Regions from separate parts of the Streptomyces sp. NBC_01750 genome, predicted to be linked through region 1. Evidence: riboswitches for the same ligand, from Rfam matches in the RefSeq annotation. Region 1 holds a riboswitch; the other holds the start of a gene.

What was found. A riboswitch is a leader RNA that binds a small molecule or an ion and turns the genes downstream of it on or off. The one in region 1 is predicted to bind S-adenosylmethionine.
Region 2: another riboswitch for S-adenosylmethionine. It lies ahead of OG966_RS11425 (aminotransferase class V-fold PLP-dependent enzyme); the one in region 1 lies ahead of thrC (threonine synthase).

The regions. Positions count from the first base shown of each region.
Region 1 covers NZ_CP109137.1:4,138,112-4,147,204, forward strand. Annotated here, with positions in the region: gene groL (chaperonin GroEL) at 1-575, opposite strand, end outside; gene OG966_RS18440 (cold-shock protein) at 954-1,157, opposite strand; gene OG966_RS18445 (MoaD/ThiS family protein) at 1,568-1,843, opposite strand; gene thrC (threonine synthase) at 1,890-3,173, opposite strand; SAM riboswitch class I at 3,191-3,318, opposite strand; gene OG966_RS18455 (glucosyl-3-phosphoglycerate synthase) at 3,478-4,416, shown strand; gene OG966_RS18460 (hypothetical protein) at 4,455-4,709, shown strand; gene OG966_RS18465 (alpha,alpha-trehalose-phosphate synthase (UDP-forming)) at 4,797-6,206, shown strand; gene otsB (trehalose-phosphatase) at 6,183-7,031, opposite strand; gene OG966_RS18475 (DUF3263 domain-containing protein) at 7,042-7,278, opposite strand; gene OG966_RS18480 (extracellular solute-binding protein) at 7,374-8,597, opposite strand; gene OG966_RS18485 (SIS domain-containing protein) at 8,899-9,093, shown strand, end outside.
Region 2 covers NZ_CP109137.1:2,508,559-2,517,651, forward strand. Annotated here, with positions in the region: gene OG966_RS11400 (C40 family peptidase) at 1-457, opposite strand, end outside; gene OG966_RS11405 (NYN domain-containing protein) at 779-2,140, opposite strand; gene OG966_RS11410 (hypothetical protein) at 2,176-2,418, opposite strand; gene OG966_RS11415 (rhomboid family intramembrane serine protease) at 2,569-3,294, shown strand; gene OG966_RS11420 (Lrp/AsnC family transcriptional regulator) at 3,291-3,572, shown strand; gene OG966_RS11425 (aminotransferase class V-fold PLP-dependent enzyme) at 3,633-5,159, opposite strand; SAM riboswitch class IV at 5,389-5,506, opposite strand; gene trpD (anthranilate phosphoribosyltransferase) at 5,605-6,669, opposite strand; gene qcrB (cytochrome bc1 complex cytochrome b subunit) at 6,800-8,428, opposite strand; gene qcrA (cytochrome bc1 complex Rieske iron-sulfur subunit) at 8,425-9,093, opposite strand, start outside.

The DNA.
Region 1 (9,093 bases):
CGCATACCTTCGGTGAGCTCAAGCTCCAGACCGAAGGTCTGGGACTCCTCGACGGTGATGACGCCTTCCTTGCCGACCTTGTCCATAGCCTCGGCGATGAGCTCGCCGATCTGGGTGTCGGCGGCGGAGATGGAGGCCGTAGAAGCGATCTGCTCCTTGGTCTCCACGTCCTTGGCCTGCTCGAGCAGCGCACCGGAGACGGCCTCGACGGCCTTCTCGATGCCGCGCTTGAGGGCCATCGGGTTGGCGCCGGCGGCCACGTTGCGCAGGCCCTCGCGGACCAGCGCCTGGGCGAGGACGGTCGCGGTGGTCGTACCGTCACCGGCGACGTCGTCCGTCTTCTTGGCGACTTCCTTGACCAGCTCGGCGCCGATCTTCTCGTACGGGTCCTCGAGCTCGATCTCCTTGGCGATGGATACACCATCGTTGGTGATCGTGGGGGCGCCCCACTTCTTCTCGAGGACGACGTTACGGCCCTTGGGGCCAAGGGTGACCTTGACGGCGTCGGCGAGCTGGTTCATCCCGCGCTCGAGACCGCGCCGTGCCTCCTCGTCGAACGCGATGATCTTGGCCATGTGAAGTGGTCCTCCCGGACTGGGGTGGATTCTCCGGACCGCGCTGGCGCCCGCGACGGACGGTCTGCCTGCCTTGTGGTTCCTTGCCCCACCCGGCCTGCGGACCTCACCAACCCGGTCCTCGTTGTCACTCTCACTGTCAGAGTGCTAACGCCAATGATTAGCACTCGCCCTAGGAGAGTGCAAGCGACTCTCGCGGATCGAAACCCCCCGAACCGGCCCGCGAACCGACGGCGGGAGACGCACGAGGGAACGCACGGGGCCGGCCCGCGGAAGCACGAGGCCGAACCGCGAGCAGACGCACGAGGGGCCCGCATCCCTGGTGGGATGCGGGCCCCTCGGCGTGAGTGCGTGCGTCGGTGGCCGATCGCGCCGAGATCAGACGGCGAGCTTGACCATGTCCGCCTGCGGACCCTTCTGGCCCTGCGAGATCTCGAATTCAACTCGCTGACCCTCTTCAAGGGTGCGGTACCCGTCCATCTGGATCGCGCTGTAGTGGACGAAAACATCCGCACCACCGTCGACCGCGATGAAGCCGTACCCCTTCTCCGCGTTGAACCACTTGACGGTGCCCTGAGCCATGCCTAACTCCCCTATTACTGGCCCTTGCGCAGGACCGCACTTCGCGGACCCGGGTCAGACCTCCACCCTCCGACAGGAGAGGGTGTGCGCCGGAACGCGTCGACCGCGGCTGAATGTATCTGCCCAACTGCCCTCTGCAACAGGTCAGTCGGACGAGAATTCTGAGCACGACCGAACGGATAATTGACCAGAATTCAAAGTATTCCGGGGCAAGTCGGGCCCGGCAAATAACGCCTATGCGGCAATTCGAGGGAACACATTGGCTGCTTCTTGTCGCGCCCGGGCGCATTCTCATATGCGGTCGGCACAAGCAGCGGAGGGGCCTTCCCCAACTGTACCGCGCTCAACCATAGAGAATTGCCCCCTCCGCTTCTCTTGCGGAGGGGGCAATTCTGTAACGCTGGGTAAGCTCAGCCGCCGGCGACGGCGGGAATGATCGAAACCCCGGCACCGTCCGGCGTGACGGTCTCGAGCCCCTGCTCGAAACGAACGTCGTCGTCATTCACGTACACGTTCACGAACCGGCGCAGCTTGCCCTGGTCGTCCAGGACGCGGGCGGCGATACCCGTGTGGTTCTTCTCCAGGTCGGCGATGACCTCGGAGAGGGTCGCGCCCTCCGCCGGGACCTCGGCCTGGCCGCCCGTGTACGTACGGAGAATGGTGGGGATGCGGACGTTGACGCTCATGGTGCGTGCCTTCCTGGAGTCTCGGGAGTTCGGGAAGCCCGGGTGGTCAGCCGGCCAGGCCGGCGTTGCGGAACGCGTCCAGGCTGGGGCGGATCGTCGCGGTCGGGCCGGTGGTCGGCGCCACCGCGTCCAGCGTCTTGAGCCCGTCGCCGGTGTTGAGGACCACCGTGGTGAGCGCCGGGTCGAGCACACCCGCCTCGATCAGCTTCCGCGTCACACCCACCGTCACGCCACCCGCGGTCTCCGCGAAGATGCCCTCGGTACGGGCCAGCAGCTTGATCGCGTCGACGATCTGCTCGTCGGTCACGTCCTCCACCGCGCCACCCGTGCGGCGCGCGATGTCCAGCACGTACGGGCCGTCGGCCGGGTTGCCGATGGCCAGCGACTTGGCGATGGTGTCCGGCTTCTGCGGGCGTACGACGTCGTGCCCGGCCTTGAAGGCAGTCGACACCGGTGAGCAGCCCTCCGCCTGGGCACCGAAGATCTTGTACGGCTTGTCCTCGACCAGACCGAGCTTGATCAGCTCCTGCAGACCCTTGTCGATCTTGGTGAGCTGCGAGCCCGAGGCGATCGGGATCACGATCTGGTCGGGCAGCTGCCAGCCGAGCTGCTCGCAGATCTCGTACGCGAGCGTCTTCGAGCCCTCGCCGTAGTACGGGCGGAGGTTGACGTTGACAAAGCCCCAGCCCTCGCCCAGCGGATCGCCGATGAGCTCGGAGCAGAAGCGGTTGACGTCGTCGTAGTTGCCCTCGATGCCGACCAGCTCGCCGCCGTACACCGCGGCCATGACGACCTTGCCCTGCTCCAGGTCGTGCGGGATGAACACGCAGGACCGGAAGCCGGCCCGGGCGGCGGCCGCACCGACGGCGCCCGCGAGGTTGCCGGTGGAGGAGCAGGAAAGAGTCGTGAAGCCGAAGGCGCGCGCGGCCTCGACGGCGATCGCGACGACACGGTCCTTGAAGGAGTGCGTCGGGTTGCCGGAGTCGTCCTTGATGAACAGGCCACCGGTGACGCCCAGCTCACGGGCGAGATTGTCGGCCTTGACGAGCTTGGTGAAGCCGGGGTTGATATTCGGCTTCTCGGCCACGTCCGCGGGGACGGGCAGCAGCGGGGCGTACCGCCAGATGTTGTCGGGACCCGCCTCGATCCGCTTCTTCAGCGCGTCCGGGTCGCCGCTCGGCAGGTCGTACGCGACTTCGAGCGGCCCGAAACACAACGCACAGGCGAAGATCGGGCCGAGGTCGAAACGCTCTCCGCACTCGCGGCACGAGAGCGCCGCGGCGGGACCGAGGTTCACGGGAGTGGTGCTTGCGACAGTCTGAACAGCCATGGTGGCGAGGCCCTTTCTCCTCATCTTCCCCGTGACGGACTTCGCCACGAGACGGAATTGGCACCTTCCCCACCGTGACCTCGCGGTCGGCGGGAGGGTTGCCGGGGCTTCAACGGGCCGTTCCCTCTGCCCCTCTGGATGAGCGGTATTCGATTGTCAGCGTGATGACCCCGGCATGCGACGGTCATCCGCGTTGTTCAAGACTGTAACCGAAGGCCCGGACGGTTGAGATAGTCGTCCGAACCGCGAGATGAAGATCATGATCCTGCCGCTGCAGCGGCGTGGCAACCCGGGAGCAACGAACGTGCTGGAAGAGGTGGAGCGCTGGCTGAGCCGGCGCTCCTGGTCGGCGGCCGACCGCCCGCTCGGCCGTCTGATGGCCGCCAAGCGCGGTACGACGGTCAGTGTCGTCCTGCCCGCGCTCGACGAGGAGGCGACGGTCGGCCAGATCGTCACCGTGATCCGGCGCGAGCTGATGGAGAAGGTGCCGCTCGTCGACGAGCTGGTCGTCATCGACTCCGGCTCCGGCGACCGGACGGCGGAGGTGGCCGCGGCGGCCGGCGCTCGGGTGGTGCACCGCGACGCGATCCTGCCGCGGATACCGGCGGTCCCCGGCAAGGGTGAGGTGCTGTGGCGGTCGCTGATGGTGACGAGCGGCGACATCGTCTGCTTCGTCGACGCGGACCTCAAGGACTTCTCGGCGGACTTCGTCTCCGGGATCGTGGGGCCGCTGCTGACCGACCCCGAGGTGCAGCTCGTCAAGGCGATGTACGACCGGCCGCTCGGCGATGCGGCAGGTCAGGGTGGCCGGGTCACCGAGCTGGTGGCGCGTCCGCTGCTCAATCTGCACTGGCCGCAGCTGGCCGGGGTCGTCCAGCCGCTCGGCGGTGAGTACGCGGCGCGGCGCTCGCTCCTCGAGCGACTCCCCTTCCCCGTCGGTTACGGAGTGGAGCTGGGTCTGCTCGTGGACGCGCTGCACACGGTGGGTCTCGACGCGCTGGCGCAGGTGGACGTCGGCTCGCGCAAACACCGGCACCAGGACGGGCAGGCGCTGGGCCGGATGGCCGCCGCGATCTACCGTACGGCTCAACTGCGTTTGTCCAGGGGCCACTTGGTGCGGCCGGCACTCACGCAGTTCGAGCGCGGCGAGGACGGCTTCGAACCGCGTACGTATCCGGTGGACACGGAGGAGCGGCCGCCGATGCGCGAGATCGGTGAGTACGCGGCGCGTCGCGCGGCATAACCACCGCCGGCCAAACAATTTGTCTAAATTTCCCACTTATGGGCTTCAGACGCAGTACGGGCGCTCCGCGCCGCAGTGCCAGGCTGTCCCGGCTCCTCGGGGTCCTGGCGGTCATGGCCACCGTTCTGACCGGTGCGGTCCTCCAGGGACAGGCGGTGGCCGACACCGTCGCCCCGGCGCACCGGGGCGACCACGACTCCGAGCGGCTGTGGCTCCTCGGCGGTCTGGCGCTGAGCCTGACCGCGGCCGGTGTGATCGCCGTCGCCGCCACCCGCGGACGCCGCGATCACTGACCTGCTGACGTGAATCACCGACCCGCTGACCTGCTGCTCGGCCGTACGCACGTTTGAGGGTTTGTGGGACGGGCTAGGTTTCGCCACATGGTCTCCGAGCACGCTGCCGCCCAGGTCCTCGTCGCGTCGAACCGCGGCCCGGTCTCGTACACGCTGCGCGAGGACGGCTCGCTCGACGCCAAGCGCGGCGGCGGCGGGCTGGTCTCCGGTCTCTCCGCCATCGGCTCCGAGGCGGACGCCCTGTGGGTGTGCGCCGCACTGGGCGACGGCGACCGTGAGGCGGTACGGCGCGGGGTCGGCGAGGCCGGGGTGCTGATGCTCGACATCGACCCGGCCGTCCACTCCGACGCGTACAACGGCATCGCGAACTCCGTGCTCTGGTTCGTCCACCATCTGCTGTACCAGACGCCGGTGGAACCGGTCTTCGACGCCGAGTTCCGCCGCCAGTGGGCCTCGTACGAGACCTACAACCGGGCCTTCGCGGACGCGCTCGCCGCGCACGCGGCTCCCGGTGCGGCGGTCCTGGTGCAGGACTACCACCTGGCGCTGGTGCCCGGCATGCTCCGCGAGCTGCGGCCGGATCTGCGGATCGGGCACTTCTCGCACACGCCGTGGGCGCCCGTCGACTACTTCCGGATGCTGCCCGACGACATCGGCGAGCAGCTGTTGCGCGGTCTGCTCGGCGCGGACCGGACCTGTTTTCTGACCCGGCGGTGGGCGGACGCGTTCACGGCGTGCTGTACGGAGCTGCTGGGCCCTGACTCCCTGGCGGGCACCCGGATCGGGGTGCACGGGCTCGGCGCGGATGCGGACTTCCTGCGGGAGCGTGCGCACCGGCCGGATGTGGCGGAGCGGCTGGTGGCGCTGCGCGAAGAGATCGGCGGCACCCCGTCGGCGCCCCGGAAGACGATCGTCCGGGTGGACCGCACCGAGTTGTCCAAGAACATCGTGCGCGGCCTGCTCGCCTACCGGCAGCTGCTGGCGTCCCGGCCCGAGTGGCGTGAGCGGGTCGTCCATGTCGCCTTCGCCTACCCGTCCCGGCAGGACCTGGCGGTGTACCGCGATTACACGGCGGAGGTCCAGCGCCTCGCCGATGGGATCAACTCCGACTACGGGACGCCGACATGGACCCCGGTCGTCCTCCATGTGAAAGACGACTTCGCACGCTCCCTGGCCGCGTACCGGCTGGCCGATGTGGCCCTGGTCAACCCGATCCGGGACGGCATGAACCTCGTCGCCAAGGAGATCCCGGTCGTCTCGGACAACGGCTGCGCGCTGGTGCTGTCCCGGGAGGCGGGGGCGTACGAGGATCTGGGTGAGGACGCGGTGGTGGTGAACCCGTACGACGTGACCGGTACCGCCGACGCGCTCCACGAGGCGCTGACGATGCCGGACGACGAGCGGCTCCGGCGCACCGAGCGGCTGGCCGCAGCGGCGACCGCGCTGCCGCCGCAGAAGTGGTTCCTGGACCAGCTACAGGCACTGCGCGAGGTCTGACAGGAACCCGACCACCGCCGCCGGGCCCGGCAGCAGCAGATCGGCCCGTTCCGCGAGCTCCGTGACCTCCGTGCTGCCGCTGCACACCAGCAGCCCGGGGACGCCGTCCGAGCGGAGCTTCTCCACCGCGGCGAAGGCCGGCAGATCGCCGAGGTCGTCGCCGGCGTAGAGCACGGAACCGGCGTCCACTTCGCGTACGTACTCCGCAAGCGCCACGCCCTTGTCCACGCCGGGCGGGCGCAGCTCCAGGACCATACGGCCCGGCTCCACGATCAGACCGTGGCGGGTGGCGAGCTGGGTCAGCGGTCCGCGCAGTGCCTCGAAGGCCGCCTGCGGATCGGTCGCACGGCGGGTGTGCACGGCGACCGCCTGGCCCTTCTCCTCGATCCAGGTGCCCTGCCAGGCGCCGACACTTTCGAGCAGCCCGGGGAGCTCGGCGCGGGCGGCCGCGACGCCGGGGTGCGGGGCGGGCGTGCGGACGGTGCCGCTGACGGCGTCCCAGCGCTCGGCGCCGTAGTGACCGAGGACGACGAGATGGTCGAGGCCGGGAACCCCGGCGAAGCCGCCGTGCCGCACGGCGACACCTGCGGGGCGGCCGGTGATCACGGCGACGGACAGCACCCGCGGGGCGAGGGCGGCGAGCGCGGGGACCGCGCCCGGGTGCGCCCTGGCCTGCTCGGGGTCGGGCACGATCTCGGCGAGGGTGCCGTCGAAGTCCAGAGCGATGACGGCCCTCTCCGGCCTGGCCAGGATCGCGGCCAGACCCTCCCGGCCGGCAGGCGTCGACGGCGTCGGCAAGGGGTGCGCGTGCGGAGTGTCGCCCATGCCACCGACCCTATCGGCGACTTCGCCGGGCGTCTCTGACGCGGCGCAAACGGTTCACGGTCACGGGGTCGTGTGCCAGGGCGCGCTCGTCGTCGAGAAGAGCGTTGAGGAGCTGGTAGTAGCGGACCGGGGAGATGCCGAGCCGCTCGCGGATCGCCCGCTCCTTCGCGCCGGGGCCCGGCCAGGACTGGTGCTCCATGGCCAGTACCGCACGGTCCCGCTCGGAGAGAGCCTCGTCGTCGGTCATACGATCCAACCTATCCGTGCGACGAGGCCCGCTGCCCGGCTACCGCGCATTGCCGAGTGGCTGGGTGGCCGGTGGTCGGTGCCGGGACCCTTCGGCTACTCGGCCCTCTCCGCCGCGGTGGCCGCGCGCCCTATCCGGCCGAGGACGGTCGCCGGTCTGCCGCCCGGCTCGACGGCCTTGCCGATGTTCCCCTTGATGTTCTCGCTGACCGCGGCCCATGACGTCTTGCCGACCGGCGGAAGCACCGAGGTGGGGAGCTCCTGGAGGAATTCCCTCAGCGCCAGGTGCTTCGGGTCCTTCTCCATAGCCTCGGACGCGGTGACCGTCGCGGGCAGCAGGCCGTTCTGGCCGGCGAAGTCGAGGACGTTCTTGTCGCTGAAGACGAAGTCCAGGAACTTGCCGACCTCGTCCCGGTGGCCGTTCTGCTTGAAGCCCATGATCCAGTCGGCGACGCCCATCGCCGATTTGGCCTTGCCGTTCCTGCCGGGCAGCGCCACCTTGCCGACATCGATGCCCGCCTTCTCGGCGGCCTGCATCAGCGAGGGGTGGCCGTTGAGCATGCCGACCTCACCGCGGGTGAAGGCGGCGAACGCCTCCTTGCGGTTCAGCTTGGAGGGCGCGACCGGGCCGGTGAGCTTCTTGTCGACCAGGTTGTCCTTCAGCCAGGTGAAGGTGCTGACGTTCTGCGGGGAGTCGATCGCGTAATTGCCGACCGTGTCGGTGTAGCCGTCGCCGCCGCTGAGCAGCCACATCATGGTCTCGGCCTGGGCCTCTTCCGGACCGAGCGGCAGCGCGAAGGGGTACTTCGCGTCCGTGTTGGCCTTCAGCTTGACCGCGTCGGCCCTGAGGTCGTCCCAGGTCTTCGGGTCCTCCCTGATGCCGGCCTCCTCGAAGAGCTTCTTGTTGAAGAAGAGCAGCCGGGTGGAGGCGACGAACGGCAGACCGTACTGGACATGCTTGTGCTCACCGGCGTCGACGAGCGGGCGGAGGAAGTTGGACTGCACGGGTACGGAGAGCAACTGGTCGGCGCTGTAGAGCTTGTCGGCGGCGGCGTAGTCGGCGTACGCGCCGATCTGCGCGACGTCGGGGGCCTTTCCGGCCTTGACCATCTCGGCGACCTTGCGGTCGACGTCGTTCCAGGATTCGATCTGGACGTCGATCCTGATGCCGGGGTTCTTGGACTCGAACGCGGCGGCGAGGTCCGCCCAGTACTTCTTGCTGCTCTGGCCGCCGGCCACGTCGTAGTCAGCCGCGACCAGCTTGAGCGTCACGTCTCCGGAACCGCTGGAGCTGCCACAGCCCGCGAGCGTCACCGTCATACCCAGTGCGGCGACTGCCGCGGCCAGACCCAAGAAGCGCTGCTGCACAGCTCTTCCCCCACCCTCTGCCGTTGGTTGCCCGTCTTGTCCCAGACGGCTCCCCCGCGACGTCTTCTGAGATGAGCAGCGATTTTCCCCCATACGGGGGATGAGGTCTACTCCAATGGATATCACTTCTGCAACGTCTGGCTCATGGCTGAGGGGCATTGCCCGGGTACGCCACGGCCTGCTAAGCACGTCACGGCACGAAATGGTCGGTGCCGGTCCCGAGTTACGCGTACGTCGCTAGGAGCCTTGCCGCATGTCCCGTACCGCAGCAGAGATTGCCACCCAGCCCGCCTGCTGGCGACGAGCGGCCGAGGCCGCCGCCTCCTTCGAGGGCCTTCCGGCGCCGGGGGAACGTGTCGCCGTCACCGGGTGCGGGACGTCGTGGTTCATGGCGATCGCCTACGCCGCACTGCGGGAGGCGGCGGGACAGGGCGAGACGGACGCGTTC
Region 2 (9,093 bases), 1.6 Mb from region 1:
GGGTCCGCTGCTTGGCCTGGATCTCGGCGAGCGCCTCGGTCTGCTTGGCGCCCAGCTGGTCCAGCGCGGAGGCCTTGTCCAGGTAGCTGTCCGGGTCCGCGGAGAGGAAGAGCTGCACGGCGGGGTCGATGCCGCCGGAGCGGTACTGGGCGCTGGCCACCGAACCGAGACCGTCGCGCAGGGTGTTGAGCTCGTCCTGGCCGCGGGCGACCTTGTCCTGCAGCGCGTCGATCTGCTTGTCGAGCTTCGACTGCTGCTCCTTGGCCCCGTTGTACTTCTCGGTGGCCTTCTCCGCCTCTTCGTAGAGCTTGTCGACCTTCTCCTTGACCTCGCTCTTGCTCGGCTTCGGGTCGGCCTGGGCGGCCTGGGAGGTCAGAGCTACGGCCGCAGCGGCGGTCGCGGTGAGCACGGTCACACGGGTGCGGCTCGGCTGCTTGGGACGACGGTGGGACGCCACGAAGGCGAGCTCCTTCTTCCTCGAGCCGCCTACCGGGCTGTGGGGGGTTGAATCCCCGGCGTCCGCACGTCGATTCCCCGGAAGAAAAGGGATGAACTGCACGAACTCGGCGGTTCCTTCGCTGTCGCCCCGGATGGGCAATCAACCGCGCGAAGGTTCGAGGCCCGACCCTAGTGACCTTCTTGTGATCAGTTCAAATCCTGATGAGAAAAATCTGGGTCCGCGAGCGCATTCTTTACATTCATCACACGCGTAGTAGTGGCCACTTGACACTACGTCCGCCAGAGACACCACTAATTCGGGCATTTGGCGCGGTAGTTACTAGACGCGCGAAAGCCGCTTCAGCAACAAGGCGGACGCGACCGGCCTGGCACCCGCTTTCGCCACCCCGTCGGCGACTTCACGGTCGGTGGAGACCACCACCACGGGCCGACCCGGCGGCTCCGCCCGTACCAGCTGACGGATCAGCTCGTCCGCGGTCACGCCCGCCTTCGAGAACAGCACCCGCACCCCGCGCGGCGGCGCCAGCAGCACCGGCGCCGCCAGTTCCGCACCGTCGAAGACACAGGTGATCTCGGCGCCGGTCTGTGCCGCGAGCATCGAGAGCCCGCCGAGCAGCCGCAGCCGCTGCTTCTCCAACGGCATCGTCGGATAGCCGGTCTTGGTGACGTTGTAGCCGTCCACCACCAGATGCGCCTGCGGCAGCGCGAGCAGCTGCTCGAGCAGGGCGGGATCGGTCTCGGAAAGCGCGCGGGCCGCGATGTCCTTGGGTGACATCCGGCCCGGCTCGACCGCGTCGACCGTGTCCGCGGGATGGATACCGGCCGGCGGCAGGGCCAGCTCGCGGCGCAGGCCCTGAGCCGCGTCGAGCACCGTGTCCAACAGCAGCCGCAGCCGCATGTCCTCGACCGAGCGGCCTTCACGGGCGGCCCGGCGGCCGGCCTCCACGGCCGCCTCGGCCTCGCCGAGGCGCGCCTTCAGCCGCCGGCTCTCGCTCTCGGCCGCCGACACCTGGACCGCGGCCTCAGACCTGATCGTCTCGGTCTCGGCGTCCCTGCGGCGCAGGGCGGCCTCACCGCGCTTCACATCGCTCTGGGCACTGCGCAGCTTGCGGCGAAGCGATTCGGCTTCCTTGCGGGCCGTCTCCAGCTCCGTACGCAGCCGCTCGGTCTCGCTCTTGATCTGGCTGCGCGCCTCGGCGAGCTCCTCGCGCAGCCGCTCCAGCTCACGCCTGCCCGCCTCGTCGGCGCGCTCGGCGTCGGCCCGCTGGGCCTCCTCACCCGCGGCGGCGACGAGTTTCACCCATCCGGTGGGCCGCAGGACATAGGCGGCGGCCGCGACATCGACAGGATCGGCGGCCGCGGGCGGCGATCCCGTCTCCAGCGCCCCGGACAGTTCCGGCTGGGCCTGGCTGAGCCGCTCGCCGATACGCTGCCGGAAGACCGGGTCGCTCTCCAGGGCCGCGGCCATCGCATTGCCCGCGTACTTGGCGCGCCGGGACGGGGTGAAACGGGCGTACTGCCGCAACTGGGACGGAAGTTCGGCGACGGTCAGGCCGCCGAAGGCGTCCGAGACCAGCGCCATGACCCTGCGCCGTACGCCTTCCGGCAGCGGGCGGTCGAGCGCCTCGGCGGCGTCACCGGCCGCACCGGCCGGCTCATCGCCGCTTGCAGGCTGCTCCACAATCCGTCACCCCACTACCCGTTCGGGCCGCTCCGTCAGGAAGCAGCGCCCGGCCTGTCCACCAGCTCGATCTGGTCCACCGCGTTGCACCACCGGCAGCGCACCGACTCGATGGTCTCACTGACCACCTCGCGCTCCTCGACCGTCGGCTCTCCGGCCAGGTCCAGATGGACGTATTCGACGACCTTGGAGGAACGGGTGACATCGAAGCGGGTGAGGTTGCCGCAGAGCGTGCAGCGCCAGCGGGTCTCGGCCGTCGGCCGGGGAACCGTCGTCATCGTGCCGTCCTCTTTCGTGGTGCGGTTGCGGGTGCCGCTGTGCGCCGTCGAACTGCGGATGTACTGCCTGTAACCCTACGGCCTCGCGGGTCCCCATTGCCGCGGCGAGGCACTCTGTACCGTTCGGCCCCACTACGCCATGCTCTGTCCATGATCGGTTGGTGGGGTGCGATCCGGGGCGCGGCCTCGGGACCTGCGATGACGTACGGCGCGATCGCCGTCTGCTGTGCGGTGTTCGTCCTCAGTCCCGCCTCCGGCCTCAATCCCGTGTACGGCACCGGTGACGCGCTGCTCACCGGGCAGAGCACATACTTCGCACGCTGGGGCGTCATCCCCGTCGAACTGATGAGCAGCTCCTCCCCCCGCGCGCTGATCACACCCCTCACGGCCCTCTTCGTCCACGGCAGTTGGCTGCATCTGCTGGGCAACATGCTCTTCCTGTACGTCTTCGGGGCGATGGCCGAGGAGCGGATGGGACAGCTGGAGTTCGCCCTCTTCTATCTGGGCTGCGGATATCTGGCACTGCTCGCCTACGCGGCGGCCAACGCCGGCTCCGAGCAGACCCTGGTGGGAGCGTCCGGGGCGATCTCGGGCGTGCTCGGCGCCTTCCTCTACCTCTTCCCGAAGGCCCGGGTCACCAGTCTCTTCCCGTTCCTCTTCTTCCTGCCGCTGCGCCTCCCCGCCTGGATCGTCCTGATCTTCTGGTTCGTCCTGCAGTGGCTGGCGGCGCGGGGCGCGGGCAGCGGCCCGGGAGTCGCGTATCTCGCACATCTGGTGGGGTTCGGGCTGGGCTTTCTCTATGCCTGGGGACGATTCCGGCAGGGGACTAGAGTGAAGGCCCAAGCAGCGGCCACCGAGGGAGAAAGCCAACCGTGATCACCGCGATCGTGCTCATCAAGACCAGCGTGGACCGGATCCCCGAGATCGCCGAGTCGATCGCCGCGCTGGACAGCGTCAGCGAAGTCTTCTCCGTCACCGGTACGTACGACCTGATCGCCATGGTGCGAGTGGCCAAGCACGACGACCTCGCGGATGTCATCCCCGGCCGGATCAGCAAGATCCCGGGCGTCGAGGGAACCGATACGCATGTCGCCTTCCGCACCTACTCGCAGCACGACCTCGAGGCGGCCTTCGCGATCGGCCTCGACGCGTAACGCCCGCTGCACGACGAGCCCCCGGACCGGTTGGTCCGGGGGCTCGTCGTCCATCAGGGCTCAGACGGCCGGGACGCAGCGGCCGTCCTGCGTGCGGTAGTTCCACCGCGCACCGTCGCTGACGAGTTCCTTCACCGCCCGCAGGAAACGCTCCACGTGCTCGTCCGGCGTACCGGCGCCGAAGCTGACCCGGATCGCGTTGAGCGAGCGAAGCGGGAGAGGGGTTCCGTCGGCCGAAGGCTGGGAGAGCTCGCCCGGATCGGCCTCCGGCGCACCGCACTCGCCCAGGTCCTGCGGGTCGCTGCCCAGCAGGGTCCGCACCAGCGGGTGGGCGCAGAAGAGTCCGTCCCGTACCCCGATCCCGTACTCCGCCGAGAGCGCGGCCGCGAAGTGCGAGCTGTTCCAGCCCTCGACGACGAAGGAGATGACGCCGACGCGCGGCGCGTCGTCCCCGAAGAGCGAGAGCACCTTGACCTGCTCCACCTCCGCCAGACCGGTACGGACCTTGGCGACCAGCTGCCGCTCACGGGCGACGAGGCTGTCGAAGCCGGCCTCGGTGAGCGCCTTGCAGGCGGAGGCGATGGAGTACACGCCGATGACGTTCGGCGAACCGGCCTCGTGCCGGGCGGCCGTGGTGTGCCAGTCGACGTCCACGCCGCCGTCCGCACGCCGGGCGACCTTGCGGGACGCACCGCCGCCCGCGAGGTACGGCTCCGCGTCCCGCAGCCAGTCCGCGCGCCCGGCGAGCACGCCCGAGCCGAACGGCGCGTACAGCTTGTGCCCCGAGAAGGCGACCCAGTCCACGTCCAACTCCTGTACGGAGACAGGGTGGTGGGGCGCGAGCTGGGCCGCGTCGAGCACGATTCGCGCGCCGTGGGCGTGTGCCACGGCGGCCAGCTCCTTCACCGGCCACAGTTCACCGGTGACATTCGACGCTCCGGTCACACAGACCAGGGCGGGCCCGCGCCCCTGGTGAATAGACGCGGTGCGGTCGGCGAGCGCGCGCTCCAGCGCCTGGACCGCCTCGGCCGGCGTACGCGGTGCGTCCAGAAAGGTCACCCGGGCCTCGCTCCCCCTACGCCCTGCGGCGCGGGGGGACCCCCACGGCAGCAGCGCGGCGTGGTGCTCGGTCTCGAAGACGAAGACCTGGCAGTCGGCGGGGAGCGCGGCGGCCAGCAGGTTCAGCGAGTCGGTGGTGGAACGGGTGAAGACGACCTGGTCGTCGGCGCGGCAGTCGAGGAACTCCGCGACCGTCGTGCGGCTGCTCTCGAAAAGGTCGGTGGAGAGCTGCGAGAGGTACCCGGCACCGCGGTGCACGCTGCCGTAGTAGGGGGCGTAGGCGGCCACGTCGTCCCACACCCGCTGCAGGGCCGGGGCACTCGCCGCGTAGTCGAGGGCCGCGTAGGTGACCTCGCCGCCGGTGACCAGCGGAACGGTCACATCACGGCCGAGTACCGGCAGCGGCGCTGCGCAGGCGGGGTCGGCGGACTCTGCAGAAGCAGCGGTGGCGGAGACGGTCGCAGTGGCAGTCGCGGTGGCAGTCGCGGTGGCGGTGGCGGTCTCAACGGTGTTCGGGCATGCGGACATGGCGGTATCTCCCGGCAGGACAAGGCTGGGGGTCCCCCCGACGGAGTCAGGGGGAGGCTTCGACGGACCCGCACGGCAGCCGGCTGAAGGCTCTGTGTACGGGGATGCCCTCGCACGTCACGGCGATCGCCGTACGGAGGGTCTGCTGAAGAAGGGGCTTGCCAGCCCTATCGCATTCGCTTGCTCACGAGACTGCTCCCTTGAGGACCAGGACCCCAGGGTGTGCAGGGGTCCGCGCTTGCCGTAGACCTCACTGCCTACGGCCTGGTCTTCACCCGGGGCACCCCGCCACGGACGGAGGGTTGCCGGACAGCGAGCCGGGGCCTTAATCGCTGTCACTCATGACCTTGGAAAGCATCCTGCCACACGTCCCACAACGCGCAAGGCGCGGTCCAGTTCCTGAGACAGGAAGAGGAACCGCGCCTTGCGTCGCGCCACTGCTCTCTCAGGCGTTGCTGACGGCGATCCACCGCTCGAGTGCCGCCTTGGCCGCGCCCGAGTCGATCGCAGCCGCGGCCTTCGAGATGCCCGCCGCGAGCTGTTCGTTCAGGCTCTGGTCCGTCGGCTCCAGCGCCACCAGGGCCGCGGCCGCGTTGAGCAGCACGGCATCCCGTACGGGCCCGCTCTCGCCGCTCAGCAGCCGGCGCGCGACATCGGCGTTGTACGAGGCGTCCGCGCCCCGCAGAGCCTCTACGGGCACCAGGTCGATGCCGACGTCCCGCGGGTCGAAGGCCTCCTCCCGCACCGCCCCGTCCCGTACCACCCACACCCGGGAGGTGGCTGTCGTCGTCAGCTCGTCCAGACCGTCGTCGCCGCGGAAGACCAGCGCCGAGGAGCCGCGCTCGGCCAGCACTCCGGCCAGGATCGGCGCCATCCGCGCGTCCGCGACACCGGTGGCCTGGGCCTTCACCTTCGCCGGGTTGGTGAGCGGGCCGAGGAAGTTGAACGTGGTGCGGATGCCCAGCTCCCTGCGGGCGGCCGCCACATGCCGCAGTGCCGGGTGGAACTTGACCGCGAAGCAGAAGGTGATCCCCGCCTCCTCCGCGACCTCGGCGACCCGTTGCGGGGTGAGTTCGAGATTGACGCCGAGCTTCTCCAGTACGTCGGAGGCGCCGCTGGCCGACGACGCGGCGCGGTTTCCGTGCTTGACGACCTTCGCGCCCGTACCGGCGACGACGATCGCGGACATCGTGGAGATGTTCACGGTCTTGGCGCCGTCACCGCCCGTGCCGACGATGTCGACGCTGGGGCCCGGCACCTCGATCAGGTTGGCGTGCGCGTACATGGTCCGTACGAGACCGGAGATCTCCTCGACCGTCTCGCCCTTGGCACGCAGCGCGACCACGAAACCGGCGATCTGGGCATTCGTCGCCTCGCCGCTGAGGATGCGGTCCATTGCCCAGGCGGTCGCGTCGGCGCCCTGGTCACGGTTGCTGAGGAGCGCGTCCAGAACGCGGGGCCAGGAGAGGTCCGCCACGCTGTCGCCGCCAACCGGGGTCACAACGTTCATGGTCCACTCCAGGGTCCACAGCCGAATAGGGATGGCTCCACCCTATCCAGCCCCGCAGACGGCGAAGAGCCCCGTCCAACGAATGGACGGGGCTCCCGCTGTGGCGATCAGCTGGGATCAGTACTGGCGATCAGTGGTGGCCGTGGCCGCTGGTGATCTCCTTGTACTCCTCGCTGGTCGGCTTGGGGAGCTGGTTCCCCTCGCCGTAGTAGCCCTTGCTGAGCTTGGCCCTGAGCTTCTGCAGGCGGCTCACCTTGCGCTCGACACCGTTCTCGTCGACCGTCGGGCCGATCTCGGCGGGCCTGTACTGGTGGTGCGCGGTGAGCGTGTAGAGCTGCTCCTGCGAGAGCGGCTCGTGGATCTCGACGAACTCACCGTGCGGCAGCCGCTTGATGACGCCGGACTCGCGCCCGTGCAGCACCTTGTCGTGGTCACGCCGCTGCAGACCCATGCAGATCCGCTTGGTGATGACGAACGCGATCACCGGGGCGACGAAGAAGGCGATCCGGGCGAACCAGGTGATGGCGTTGATCGACAGGTGGAAGAAGACGGCGAACATGTCGTTGCCACCGGCGATCAACAGAATGACGTACCAGGTCAGCCAGGCCACACCGAAAGCCGTACGGGTCGGGGCGTTGCGAGGGCGGTCCAGGATGTGGTGCTCGCGCTTGTCCCCAGTGATCCAGGACTCGATGAACGGGTAGACCGCGATCGCGACCAGGATCAGCGGGAAGATCATCAGCGGTACGAACACACCCAGAGCGAGCGTGTGTCCCGCGAAATTGATCTCCCAGCCGGGCATCGCGCGGATCAGACCCTCGGAGAAGCCCATGTACCAGTCGGGCTGGGCGCCGGTGGAGACCTGGTCCGGGCGGTACGGTCCGAGCGCCCAGATCGGGTTGATCGAGGCGATGGCCGCGATGATCGAGATGACACCGAAGACCAGGAAGAAGAAGCCTCCGGCCTTGGCCATGTAGACCGGCAGCAGCGGCATGCCGACGACGTTCTTGTTGTTACGGCCGGGGCCCGCGAACTGCGTGTGCTTGTGGTAGAAGACCAGGATCAGGTGCGCCACCAGCAGGCCCATCATGATGCCCGGCAGCAGCAGGATGTGGATCGAGTAGAACCGCGCGACGAAGTCACCGCCCGGGAACTCACCGCCGAACAGGAACATCGACATGTACGTGCCGACGATCGGCATCGACAGGATCGCGCCCTCCATGAAGCGCACACCTGTACCGGAGAGCAGGTCGTCCGGGAGCGAGTAGCCGGTGAAGCCGGTGAACATGCCGAGCACCAGCAGCAGGAAGCCGAAGAGCCAGTTGATCTCGCGCGGCTTGCGGAAGGCGCCCGTGAAGAAGACGCGCATCATGTGCACGAGCATGCCCGCGACGAAGATCAGCGCCGCCCAGTGGTGGATCTGCCGGATCAGCAGACCACCGCGGACCTCGAAGCTGATGTCCAGGGTCGAGGCATACGCCTCGGACATCCGGATGCCCTGCATCGGGACGTAGGTCCCGTGGTACTCCACCTCGTTCATGCTCGGGTGGAAGAACAGCGTCAGATACACACCCGTGAGGATGATGATGATGAAGCTGTAGAGGCAGATCTCACCCAGCATGAAGGACCAGTGGTCCGGGAAGATCTTCCGCATGTTGGACTTGGCCAGGGAGTAGATCCCGAGCCGGCCGTCCGCCCAGTCGGCGACCCGCTCACCTGCGGGCGCCTTGCGGTTCTTGTCGTCGGTCGCAGTACTCATCCGCGCTCCCAGAAGGAAGGACCGACGGGCTCGTCGAAGTCGCCGAGCGCCTCGAGGTTTCCATCGTCATTCACACCGATCCGCAGCTGCGGAAGGGCGTGACCGGCCGGGCCGAAGATGACGCGGGCGCCGTCGGAGAGGTCGAAAGTGGACTGGTGGCACGGGCAGAGCACGTGGTGCGTCTGCTGCTCGTACAGGCTGATCGGGCAGCCGACGTGCGTGCAGATCTTGGAGAACGCCACGATGCCGTCGTGTGACCACTCGAGCTCGCGCTTGTCCTTGATCTCGTCCGGCTGGATCCGGACGATCATCAGGGCCGCCTTGGCGATCTGCTTCTGGAAGTCCTCCGCGTCCTCCTCCAGGCCCTCGGGCATGGCGAAGGTGAGCGAACCCACGGCGACGTCCTCGGGACGCAGCGGCTCATGGGTGTTCATGTTGACGAGCAGCTTGCCCTTGGCCCACATCGTCTTGCGGAGCTTCTCCTCGGGCAGCGGCCCGAGGTCGCGCAGCAGCATGAGACCGGAGAGCGGCACCAGGGCCAGCGCACCGAACATGGTGTTGCGGATCAGCTTGCGCCGGCCGAAGCCGGACTCCTCCGCGCCTGCGGCGAAGTCGGCCATGACCTTGGCCTTGACCTCGGAATCGGCAGCGATGGGGTGTCGGTC